2 regions of the Nitrobacter vulgaris genome follow, and region 2 is predicted to be linked to the other one. Evidence: predicted binding sites of a transcription regulator. Region 2 holds the regulator's gene; the other holds the start of a gene.

Region 1 (5,907 bases), on a different contig from region 2:
GCAACCCTTGATCTCGAGCTTATCAGGGTCCAGCAGACGGATGCTGGCCGTTTGAAGCCGGCCGGTGGTTTTCGCGTCGTAGACCTGCCCCTCCCAAAGATCTTCGTTCGCTTTTTTCTTCATATCAAACAGCAATGGCATGCCGAGCGTGGGCCGGGTTTGCTTGGCGTGGTCGGCATTATTGCTGTCGACGCCCGGCTCTTTTTCCCAGGAGATCGCACCCCACATGCTGCCCTTGCATTCGGCCACCCGGACTTTGGCGACCCCGTCGGCAACCAGCCAATCCCCGGTGGGATCACCCGCGAGAGCGGACCCTAATCCCGCTGTCACCAGAGCGGTTGCGACAAGGGAGGAAATAGCGGAAGTTCTGCAATAATCTAAAATGCGCATGGTGTGTCCTGGGCGCTGCAACATGTTTTCAAGCCTGTGCTTAAGTAGAAGGGCTGGGGATCACTGACAAAGTCAAATACCGTGTTCGTGCTTTTCAGTTGACGAAGCGACCATCAACCGAACTATGTAGCGGATGCTATATCCAAATCTAGACGTTTCCGAGATGTTTGTGGAACGGCAGGCGCAGCGCAGCGCGATGCATGTCCGCCACCTCAATGAACAGCTTGTCAGGGTTCTGAAGACCATCGGCTACGACGTTGGTTTCCAAAGTGGGCAGGGCCAATATCTGGTCGATCGCGAGGGCGCACGTTACCTTGATCTATTGAGCGGATTTGGCGTTTTTGCGATTGGTCGGAACCATCCTGTGTTGCGGAATGCCCTGAAAGGCGTCCTCGACAGTGATCTCCCCAACCTTGTGCAAATGGATGTCTCCACGCTGGCCGGTGTTTTGGCTGAGCGGCTGCTCGTTCACGTTCCCTACCTCGACAAGGTCTTTTTTGCGAATTCCGGAGCGGAAAGCGTCGAGGCCGCCATCAAATTCGCGCGTGTCGCCACCGGACGGACGGGCATCGTTTACTGCGATCATGGCTACCACGGACTGACCTATGGCGCGCTCTCGCTGACAGACGACAAGAATTTCCGCGGCGGATTCGAGCCGCTGCTGCCCGATTGCAAAGTGATTCCCTTTAACGATCTCGCCGCGCTGGAGCAAACGTTGTCGTCGCGCCAGATCGCGGCCTTCATCGTCGAGCCGATCCAGGGCAAGGGCGTCAACATGCCCACCGATGAATTCCTGCCGGGAGCTGCCGCGCTGTGTCGGAAATATGGCACGCTGTTCGTGGCGGATGAGATTCAAACCGGCATCGGCCGGACCGGACGGTTTCTGGCCGTCGAGCACTGGAACGTCGAGCCGGATATGGTGCTGCTGGCGAAGGCGTTGTCCGGCGGTCATGTGCCGATCGGCGTGGTGCTGACCCGGAAGCACATCTTCGACAAAATATTCAACCGGATGGATCGCGCCGTCGTGCACGGCTCGACGTTCGCCAAAAACGATCTCGCGATGGCGGCAGGCATCGCCACGCTTGAAGTGCTGAAGGCCGAGAAACTGGTCGAGAATGCCGCGCGGCGCGGCGCGGAATTGCAATTGGCGCTCAACCGCATGGTGCCGGGTTACGAGCTTCTGAAGGAGGTCCGCGGCAAGGGCCTGATGATCGGCGTTGAGTTCGGGCCGCCGAAATCGCTGCGACTGAGGGCATCGTGGAATCTGCTGGAGACTGCCAACAAGGGCCTGTTCTGCCAGCTTATCACCGTGCCCTTGTTCAAGGATCACAAGATACTCACCCAGGTCGCCGGTCACGGCAGCCATACGATCAAGCTGCTGCCGCCGCTCATCATCAATGATGAAGATTGCAAGTGGATCGAGACCTCATTCGACAGCGTCATTGCCGCAAGCCATCAGGTTCCAGGCGCGATCTGGTCACTCGGCAAGACTTTGATGGATAATGCCGTTCGCAAGTCGGCGTGACGCCCTTTCGTCGGCTGAAAATGCTTTAGCGAAGATCCTCGCAACCCGATCGGAAACAAAATGCCTATCGTCAACCGCGTTGCCGATCTGCAATCCGAAATCGCTGGCTGGCGCAGGGATATCCACGCGCAGCCGGAGCTTCTGTACGACGTTCCTCGCACCGCCGCGTTCGTGGCCGACCGCTTGCGGGAATTCGGCTGCGACGAGATCGTGACCGGGCTCGGCAGGACCGGCGTCGTCGGCGTCATCAAGGGCAGACGCCCCGGTGGCGGGGAAGTCAAGGTGATCGGTCTGCGTGCCGATATGGACGCGCTGCCAATTCAAGAGGAAACCGATTTACCTTACGCCTCGAAGACAGCCGGCAAGATGCATGCCTGCGGCCATGACGGCCATACGGCGATGTTGCTCGGTGCCGCGCGTTATCTCGCGGAGACGCGGAATTTCGCCGGCGAGGCGGTCGTGATCTTTCAGCCGGCGGAAGAGGGCGGCGCTGGTGCCGCGGCGATGATCAAGGACGGGCTGATGGATCGTTTCAGGATTGATCAGGTCTATGGCATGCACAACAATCCTGGACTGCCGCTCGGCGCCTTCTCCATCCGGCCGGGGCCTATCATGGCGGCGACCGACAGCGTCGATTTCAGGATCGAGGGCCACGGCGGCCACGCCGCGCGTCCGCATCTCTGTATTGATCCGGTGCTGGCCGGCTCGCAGCTTGTCGTTGCCCTGCAATCGATCGTGTCGCGCAATGTCGATCCGTTGGAATCGGCGGTGATTTCCGTATGTGAGTTCCACGCCGGCAGTACCAGCAACGTCATTCCCCAAACGGCAGAGCTGCGCGGAACGGTCCGCACCCTGAGGGCGGATATTCGCGACTTGATGGAAAAACGGATTCGAGAGGTCGCCGCCGGCGTGGCGCTGACGACCGGCGCCAGGATCCATGTCAAATTCAGGCGCGGCTATCCGGTCACGGTGAATCACCCCGAGCAGACAGATACCGCGATCAGGATCGCAAAAGAGATTGCTGGCGATAATAATGTACACGGGACGCCGCCGATGATGGGCGCGGAGGATTTCGCCTATATGCTGGAAGCGCGGCCCGGCGCCTTCATCTTCATCGGCAATGGCGACAGCGCGGGCCTGCATCATCCCGCTTACAACTTCAACGACGACGCCATCGTGTACGGCACGTCGTACTGGATCAGGCTGGTCGAGACCACGCTGGCGGCATAAGGTGCTTTGCACACAGAACTTGCTATGCGCCGCTACCAGCGGCCATCACGCCGCCTTGTCGCGCTGCAGTTGTGTCGCGGCAATTTTCAGATCGCCGACAAAGCGCTCATATTCGCGGGCTCTGGCGTCCTGATCCGGCAGCCGCAGCAGATAGGACGGATGCACCGTCACCAGCGCCTTGCGTCCGTCGGCCATGTCGATCAGCCGTCCACGTGATTTGTTGATTGGCGTGATTTTGCCGAATACGCTTTGCGCCGCGGTCGTGCCCATCGCCACCACCAGCGGCCGGATTGATTGCCGCCAGCTCGCGCTCATACCATTGGCGGCACGCCCTGATTTCCGGCGTGTTCGGCTTCTGGTGCAGTCTGATCTTGCCGCGCGGCACGAACTTGAAGTGCTTCACGGCATTGGTAACGTAAACCTTCTTGCGGTCGATTCCGGCTTCCTTGAGTGCGCGGGCAAGCATCTGTGCCGCAGCTCCATGGCTCTCCAATCCTTTGGTTTCACAAACAAAAACGAGGTTGGCGATCTTGGCGAAAGCATCGCCGGAAAGTCCTGGTTGACTCTTGGCTTTGGCCGACATTTACTAGAACATATAGTGAACACTCAGGCTTGTCATCGGCTCTGATGTCACGGACGGATTTTTGATCATGCCTGGAACCGGAAGCAGCGCAGGGAAGCTTGCGCGCCTGCGTGACCGCATCGCGCGCATCGAGACCGATCACGGGGGCGGAATGCCGGACCGGGTGGCGCTCGGTCATGGCGAGGCGGATGCCGTGCTGCAGGGCGGGCTTGCGCAGGGTGCCGTGCATGAGGTGTTCGCGAAGGGGCGGCATAGCGCGGCGGCAACAGGGTTCATCGCAGGTCTTGCGCAGCGTGTCGGCAAGGATCGGCCGCTGCTCTGGGTGCGGCAGGATTTTGCCGCGCGGGAATCCGGTGCGCTGTCGATGCGTGGATGGCGGGAGATCGGCCTCGACCCCTGTCTTTTGGTGACGGTCCATGCGCCGGATGTGGAGAGCGCGTTGCGGACAGCGGCCGATGCGCTGGCCTGCGATGCGCTCGGCGTCGTGGTCATCGAGATTTGGGGGGAGACGCGTCTGTTCGATCTCGTCGCCAGCCGCAGGCTGACGCTGGCGGCGCGGGCCTCCGGCGTTACCGGGCTGCTGCTACGGGTGGCGGCAAGCCCGCTGCCTTCGACGGCGGAGACACGGTGGATCGTGCGCCCGGCGCGCTCGCCGCCAGGCGCGGCATGGCAGGCGTGGGGCGCCCCCGTGCTCGAAACACGACTTGTCCGTAATCGTCATGGCCAGACCGGCCAATGGATCATGGAGTGGAAGTGTGATGAGTGCCTCTTCCGTGACGTCTCGTTCCATGACTCCGAGACGCATCCTCAGCCTGTGGCTGCCGCGGCTGCCGACCGACCGCATCCGGCGCGAGTTATTGCGCTCCGGCGTGCCGGCTGAAGCAGGAGGCTCACAATCTGGCGCGGCAAAGACAAAGGGAAAGTCGCCCCATATCGTCGTTGCCAAACAAAACAACGCGCTGGTCATCACCGCGCTGGATGATGTGGCTGCACGTCTTGGCCTTGCGGTCGGGCTGCCGCTGGCCAATGCCCGTGCGATCTGTCCCGACATCGACGTGTTCGATGCTGACGATATTGCGGACGAGCAAACATTGAACGGCATCGCCGACTGGTGCGACCGCTTCACGCCGTTGGTGGCGCTCGATCCGCCGCACGGTTTGCTGCTCGACATTACCGGCTGCGCGCATCTGTTCGGCGGCGAGGCCGCGCTGATGAACGCGCTGTGCGACGCGCTGAGGCGACGTGGCTTTGTTGTGAGCGCGGCGATCGCAGGCACGCAGGTCTGCGCGCGAGCGTTGACGCGCCATGCCCATGGCCGGATTGTCGCGCCTGGCGCGGAGCTGGAAGCTGTTGCGCCGCTGCCGGTGTTCACGCTGGGGGCCGATGATGCGATCACGCGCGGGCTGCGCCGTGCCGGGTTGAAAACCATCGGCGATGTCGCTGCACGCGGCCGCCACGAGATCGCCGCGCGTTTTGGTGTCGCTTTCACAGCGCTCCTGGAACAGGCGCTGGGGCAAGGCGATATGCCAATTAATCCACGCAAGCCGCCGCCGGATTATATCGTCGAGAAGCGGTTTGCCGAGCCGATCACCACCGACGGCGCAATCGCGATGACGCTGGCAGGTCTTGCGCGCACACTCATCGCCGCGATGGAAAAGCATGGCAAGGGCGCGCGGCATCTGGAAGCGAGTTTTTTCCGCACCGACGGCGCGGTGCGAGTCATCGCAGTGGAGACCGGCCGCCCCGTCGCGCGCGGCGAAATCGTCGATCGCCTGTTCCGCGAGCGGCTCGATGCGCTGATCGATCCGCTCGATCCTGGTTTCGGCTTCGATCTGGTGCGGCTGTCCGCAGTGCGAACCGAGTCGGTTGTGCAGGAGCAGCGCGAGCTCGATACGCATGTTCAGGACAATGACGAAGTGTCGGCGCTGATCGACCGCATTGCCGCGCGCATCGGCAGCCATCGCGTCGTCGTGCATCTGCCACAGGATACGCATATTCCCGAACGCGAGGCTCTCTCATTACCGGCGCAACAGCATCTCGTGACGGCCATGCGCGCCGAGTGGCCCGCACGTATCGGGAACGAGCCGCCGCTCCGGCCGTTGCGGATGTTTGCGCGACCGGAGCCGATCGAGGTGAAGTTGGCGGAGGTGCCGGACAAGCCACCGCGTCATTTCATCTG
Region 2 (5,907 bases):
TCGAAGCCGCGCATCGCCGGGTGTTGGCGCGCGATCTCCCCTCGCGCCGGACTCAGCCGCCGGTCGCAATGTCGGCGATGGACGGCTATGCGGTGCGCGCAGCGGACATCGCGACAATTCCAGCGCGGCTACAGGTGATCGGTGAGATCGCTGCGGGACGGCCGCTCGAGCGCGCGCTGCAAACCGGCGAGGCCTTACGGATTTTCACCGGCGGCGTAGTGCCGGACAGCGCCGATACAGTCGTGATCCAGGAAGACACCGAACGCGACGGCAACCACGTCATCGTCAAGGAAGCCACTGCTCCCGGAAAGAACATTCGTCCTGCCGGCGTGGATTTTCGTGAGGGCGACGTCCTGATCCGGGCCAGCAGCCATCTCACCGACCGCCATCTTTCCCTTGCTGCCGGCATGAACTATCCGGACCTGCCGGTGCATCGCCGTCCCACAATAGCGATGCTCGCCACGGGTGACGAACTGGTTTTGCCGGGCGCGACGCCCGGTCCGGGCCAGATCATCTTGTCCAACGGCTACGCGCTTCGCGCACTCGCCCGAGGCGAAGGCGCCGAGGCGATCGACCTCGGTATCGCCGCCGACACAATGGACGCCACAACCGCCGCGATCCGCCGCGCCCGCGAGAGCGGCGCCGACATTCTGGTTACGACCGGCGGCGCGTCGGTCGGCGACCATGACTTCGTCAAGCGTGCACTGGAGGCGGAAGGCGTGGAGATTGCGTTCTGGCGGATCGCACTGCGGCCGGGCAAGCCGATGATGCACGGACGTCTAGGCCCGATGCGGGTGATCGGCCTCCCCGGCAATCCCGTCTCGTCCTACATCTGCGCGTTTCTGTTCATGGTGCCGCTGATTCGCGCGCTATCGGGGCGTGAAGATGTGCACCACTGCATTGAACCGGCGCTGCTCGGCAGCGATGTTAGCGCCAATCAAGCCAGGCAGGATTATCTGCGCGCCCGACTCACACCCTCGACGGACGGCTTGCCGGTCGCGACGCCGATCGGGCATCAGGACAGCTCGCTGATGGGAAAACTCGCTGCGGCAGAGGCTCTCGTAATCCGCACGCCATTTGCGCCGGCTGCAAGCAAAGGCGAGCCCTGCGCCATCATTAAGCTTTCGCTGTCATAAAACGTCGCTTTGTTGACCTTAAATTAAAGGGTTGCGGAACACATATCGAACATATAGTGTATGTTCATGATTTGTTTCGAGGTTCGTGCCGCGGGGTTATAAGGGCTGCAGGCCCGATGTCCCCTAGTTGGCAAGAACCCATCAACCAGGGACTGGGTCGGGATGCTCACGCGCAAACAGTATGAACTCCTGCGTTTTATCAACGAACGGCTGAAAGAATCCGGCGTGCCGCCCTCGTTCGATGAAATGAAGGACGCGCTCGACCTGCGCTCGAAGTCCGGCATCCATCGCCTGATTACCGCGCTGGAAGAACGAGGATTCATCCGCCGTCTGCCCAACCGCGCCCGCGCCATCGAAGTCATCAAACTGCCCGAACTCGCCGCCAGCGGCGGCGGCGGCCGTCGCGGTTTCACACCGAGCGTCATCGAAGGCAATCTGGGCAAAGTCCGCCGCAGCAGCGGCGGCGCTGTCGTCGACGATGCGGAACGTCCGGTCGCCGTTCCGGTGATGGGACGGATTGCAGCCGGCACGCCGATCGAAGCGTTGCAGACCTGCAGCCACACCGTCAGCGTGCCGCCCGACATGCTTGGTACCGGCGAACACTACGCGCTTGAGGTACGCGGCGATTCCATGGTCGATGCCGGAATTCTCGATGGCGATCTTGCGTTGATCCAGCGGAACCAGACCGCTGATACCGGCGACATCGTCGTTGCCCTGATCGACGACGAGGAAGCGACGTTGAAACGCTTCCGCCGTCGCGGCGCTTCGATCGCGCTGGAGCCGGCGAACACGGCTTACGAAGTTCGCATACTTCCGCCCAATCGGGTCCAGATCCAGGGCAGACTGATCGGCATTTACCGCAAGTACTGATTTCATCAGGAGCGAAAGGCTCCAACCGTGGACGAGCCGTTCAATCGTCCGGCTGGAGATCCTCGGGCACCGGCGTGGCGTCGGCCGGGGGTTCCGGTTTTGATTGCAGCTGTGCCGACTGTTCATCGACGGCAGCGGATGACCAGGGACGATCGACGCCGACAGGACGTGCGGCATCAACAGCAAAGCCGGATCTTGAAGCACCAGATCTTGAAGCACTTGGGGTTCGCCACAAGGCAAGAGCGCCTTCACGCCGCAGCCTGTTTTGATCGATCACCTGCGCTGGGCACCCCTCCGGAGCCTGCCACGGCGTCACCATGAGCTCCGCCCGCGTACAATCATCCTGCATCGCCTCCGGACGCCGCGTAAGCGCGACAAGTCCACCTCCACTCACCTTGACCACGCAGCCCTCATCGTCGCATGAGACGCCTTCCGCCAGCGTAGGGTCGGCAGACCCACGCCCATCCCCGTCGGCGGCAAGCCATTCCCTGACCGTGAAAGAGTCCTTACTCGTACTGATGAGGCGCAGCCGGCCGTCCCCGCCCCTCACGGCGACATTGCGACCTTCCGCGGAGATCAGGATATCCGGCGGCGTCACCGCAAATGACCACACGATCGCCAGCGCGACCACAACCGCGCCGCTCCAGCGCAGCGGTGTTCTCAACAGTCCGAGCAGAATGATGCCCGCGGTCGCCGCGAGCAGCGGCCCCGTTCCAAAAGCAGCCGTATGACCGATGGCGCCCGGAAGCGCCGCTACCCATTGAGCCACAGCGACCATCCATTCGATGCCAAAGTCCATCAGCCGCCAGAACACGCCGTCGAAGCCAAACGGCATGGCCGCAAGTCCGAGAAGCCCGGCCGGCATCACCAGCGCCGAGATCACCGGCATCGCCAGCAGGTTCGCAACAATGCCGTATGGCGTCACCCGATGGAAATGGAACGCGACATACGGCGTGGTCGCGAGTCCGGCCACGAGTGACGCCAGCGCCAGCATGGCGATTTCGCGTCCACCCCACAGAGCGGCCCTCGCCGTCGGCGAGTGATCGGGGGTTGCAAGCATCTTCGGCATCCCGACCTGAACTAGCGCCACCAACCCGAGCGTCGCCGCGAACGACATTTGAAAGCTCGGGTGGATCAATGACTCCGGCGCAATCGCAAGCACGATCATCGCCGCCACCGCGAGTGTGCGAAACGTAATAGCGCGCCTGTCCACCATGATCGCGATCAGCACCACCGCCGTCATGAAGAACGAGCGCTGGGTCGCAACCTCGGCGCCCGACAGCAGAAGATAAAAGGCGGCTGCCGCAAGCGCCGCAGCCGCCGACCACTTCTTGATCGGGAAGGTTGCCGTCAACGCCGGAACCAGCGCCAACAGCGCACGCACCGCGAAGAAGACCACGCCAGCGACGACGGCCATATGATAGCCGGAAATCGAAAGCACATGGCCCAATCCCGAAATGAACATCGCCTCATTAACCGGCGTCGTGATGGCGTCGCGCCGTCCGGTCAGAAGCGCGGTGGCAATGGCCCGCGAGTCGTCGCTGAGAACAAGACGGATGCGGGCGTCGATGGTATCGCGCAACTCCTGCATCAGCGCGGCATAGCGCAATGCGAGCCCACCACCATGCGGAGAGCTCACGGTCCTGATGGCGCCCATGACGAAGCCGGACGCGCCAATGCCATGGAAATACATATCGCGGGCGAAGTCGTAGCTTCCGGGCCGCACGGGCGTAAGCGGCGGCTGCAATCGCGCTTTCAACTCCACGAAGCTCCCAACGGCGGGCGCGGCACCCTTCCTGACCGACAGCCGCACGCGATCGAGCTTGATGTGCGACCGCCGATTATCCATCCGAACGACGCGCAGAACAAATCTATCGGTCCGCTCGCGCACCTCGCTGGTTTCGACGAAGCCCTGGAGCAAGGGCGTGTACATCGGCCGCGTCAGGACAACGTGGGAAACCTGTGCCGTCTTGATCGTGGCGACGGCAAATCCTGCGGCGACCGCCGCGACCATGACAGCGGCGGCAAACATCCGATGCCGGCGCAAGAGCAGCGCCACCACAAACAGAGCTACGGCGGTCGCGGAGACAACCCAGAGAACGGGCTCGTGATCGGCCGAAAAATAGATCGCAATACCTGTGCCAAATGCCACCGGTACCCACGGCAAGAGTTGGCCGGCTGCCGCTTCCGCGCCAGCCCAGGCTCGCAGTCGCGCCACCATTGCCGGTAAGGTGCCCGAAGGCATTTGTGAAGGAGCAGCGACGGCCTGCCGCGTCGGCCACGTTCCTGCGTACCCTCCCCTCCGATCGCGAGCCCTGCCCCGCTCCGCCATCCGGCTGCCCCTTCACGCCCTCGCGGCGATGCTAGCGGAAGAGGCTGCACGGCGAACAGTGGAACGGATACGGAATACCGGTGAAATCAGGAGCCGGTCGCCGCGACCTTGGCCCAGGTGTCGCGCAGGCCGACCGTCCGGTTGAACACAAGGCTGCCGGGAGACGAATCCTTATCCCGGCAGAAATAGCCCTGCCGTTCGAACTGCACTGAACCTCCGTCATCCTCTCGGGCGAGAGCGGGCTCAACCATGCAGCCGGACAGAGTTTGAAGCGATTGCGGATTGAGTTGGGATACGAAGTTCGCCGCGTCGGGCTGCTCGGTATCGAACAGATGACCGTAAAGTCTGATCTCGGCCGGCACGGCGTCCGCCGCGTTCACCCAATGCATTGTGGCCTTCACCTTTCGGCCGTCAGGCGCATTGCCACCTTTGGTCGCCGGATCGTAGGTGCAGCGGAGTTCGAGCACTTCACCCGCGGAGTTCTTCACCACATCGCGGCATGTGATGAAATACGCATATCGCAGCCGCACTTCCTTGCCCGGCGACAAGCGGAAGAACTTCTTCGGCGGATTTTCCATGAAATCTTCCTGCTCGATATAAATCTCGCGCCCGAACCGCATCCATCGGGTGCCCTGCGAGGGATCATCGGGATGGTTCACGGCCTCAAGCTCCTCACTCTGGCCTTCCGGATAATTCTCGATCACGACCTTGAGTGGACGCAAGACGGCCATGCGACGCGGCGCGTTCCTGTTGAGAGCCTCTCGAACGGCGAAATCGAACATTCCGACATCGACGGTACTGTTCGCTTTCGCAACGCCAATCCTCTTGATGAACTCTCGCAGCGCCTCAGCCGGCACACCGCGCCGCTGGAGGCCCGCAAGGGTGGGCATGCGAGGATCGTCCCAGCCCGCAACGTGACCACCGCGAACCAGTTCGGTCAGCACCCGCTTCGACAAAAGCGTATACGTGACGTTGAGCCGTGCGAATTCGTACTGATGCGGTCGCGACGGCACCGGAAGATTGTCGAGAAACCAGTCATAGAGTGGCCGGTGATCTTCGAACTCCAGCGTGCAGACGGAATGCGTGATGTGTTCGATCGAGTCGGACTGTCCATGGGCGAAATCGTAGCTCGGGTAGATGTTCCACGTGTTTCCCGTGCGCGGATGATGGGCGTGTAGAATCCGGTAGAGCACGGGATCGCGCAGGTTAATGTTGCCGGACGCCATGTCGATTTTCGCACGCAGTACGCGCGCGCCATTGGGAAATTCTCCGGCCCGCATCCGCGCGAACAGGTCAAGATTCTCATCAACCGGCCGGTCGCGGAACGGGCTGTGTCTGCCAGGCTCGGTCAGCGTACCGCGAGCCTGGCGGATCTCCTCCTGTGTCTGATCGTCGACATAGGCCTTTCCTGCGCGAATGAGGTGCTGCGCCCAGGCGTAGAGCTGTTCGAAATAGTCCGAGGTATAATAGAGGTGTGTTCCCCAATTGAAGCCCAACCAGCGGACGTCGCGCTGGATCGCGTCGATGTATTCCTGCTCCTCCTTGGTCGGATTGGTGTCGTCGAAGCGG

Evidence for each region. The regulator LexA, encoded in region 2, represses DNA repair genes until DNA is damaged. The targets are predictions, from matches to a motif close to TGTTCNNNNTGTGTTCNG.
Region 1: the regulator LexA is predicted to act here: its motif matches at 3,733-3,750, upstream of GGQ85_RS06110 (ImuA family protein).

What each region holds. Positions count from the first base shown of each region.
Region 1 is NZ_JAVDPZ010000007.1:39,485-45,391, forward strand. It holds gene GGQ85_RS06090 (DUF2147 domain-containing protein) at 1-390, opposite strand, end outside; gene hpnO (aminobacteriohopanetriol synthase HpnO) at 524-1,915, shown strand; gene GGQ85_RS06100 (M20 aminoacylase family protein) at 1,976-3,145, shown strand; partial or broken gene GGQ85_RS06105 (UdgX family uracil-DNA binding protein) at 3,191-3,677, opposite strand; gene GGQ85_RS06110 (ImuA family protein) at 3,796-4,608, shown strand; gene GGQ85_RS06115 (DUF6504 family protein) at 4,517-5,907, shown strand, end outside.
Region 2 is NZ_JAVDPZ010000001.1:117,247-123,153, reverse strand. It holds gene GGQ85_RS00580 (molybdopterin molybdotransferase MoeA) at 1-1,136, shown strand, start outside; gene lexA (transcriptional repressor LexA) at 1,299-2,006, shown strand; gene GGQ85_RS00570 (ComEC/Rec2 family competence protein) at 2,047-4,338, opposite strand; gene GGQ85_RS00565 (glutamine--tRNA ligase/YqeY domain fusion protein) at 4,425-5,907, opposite strand, start outside.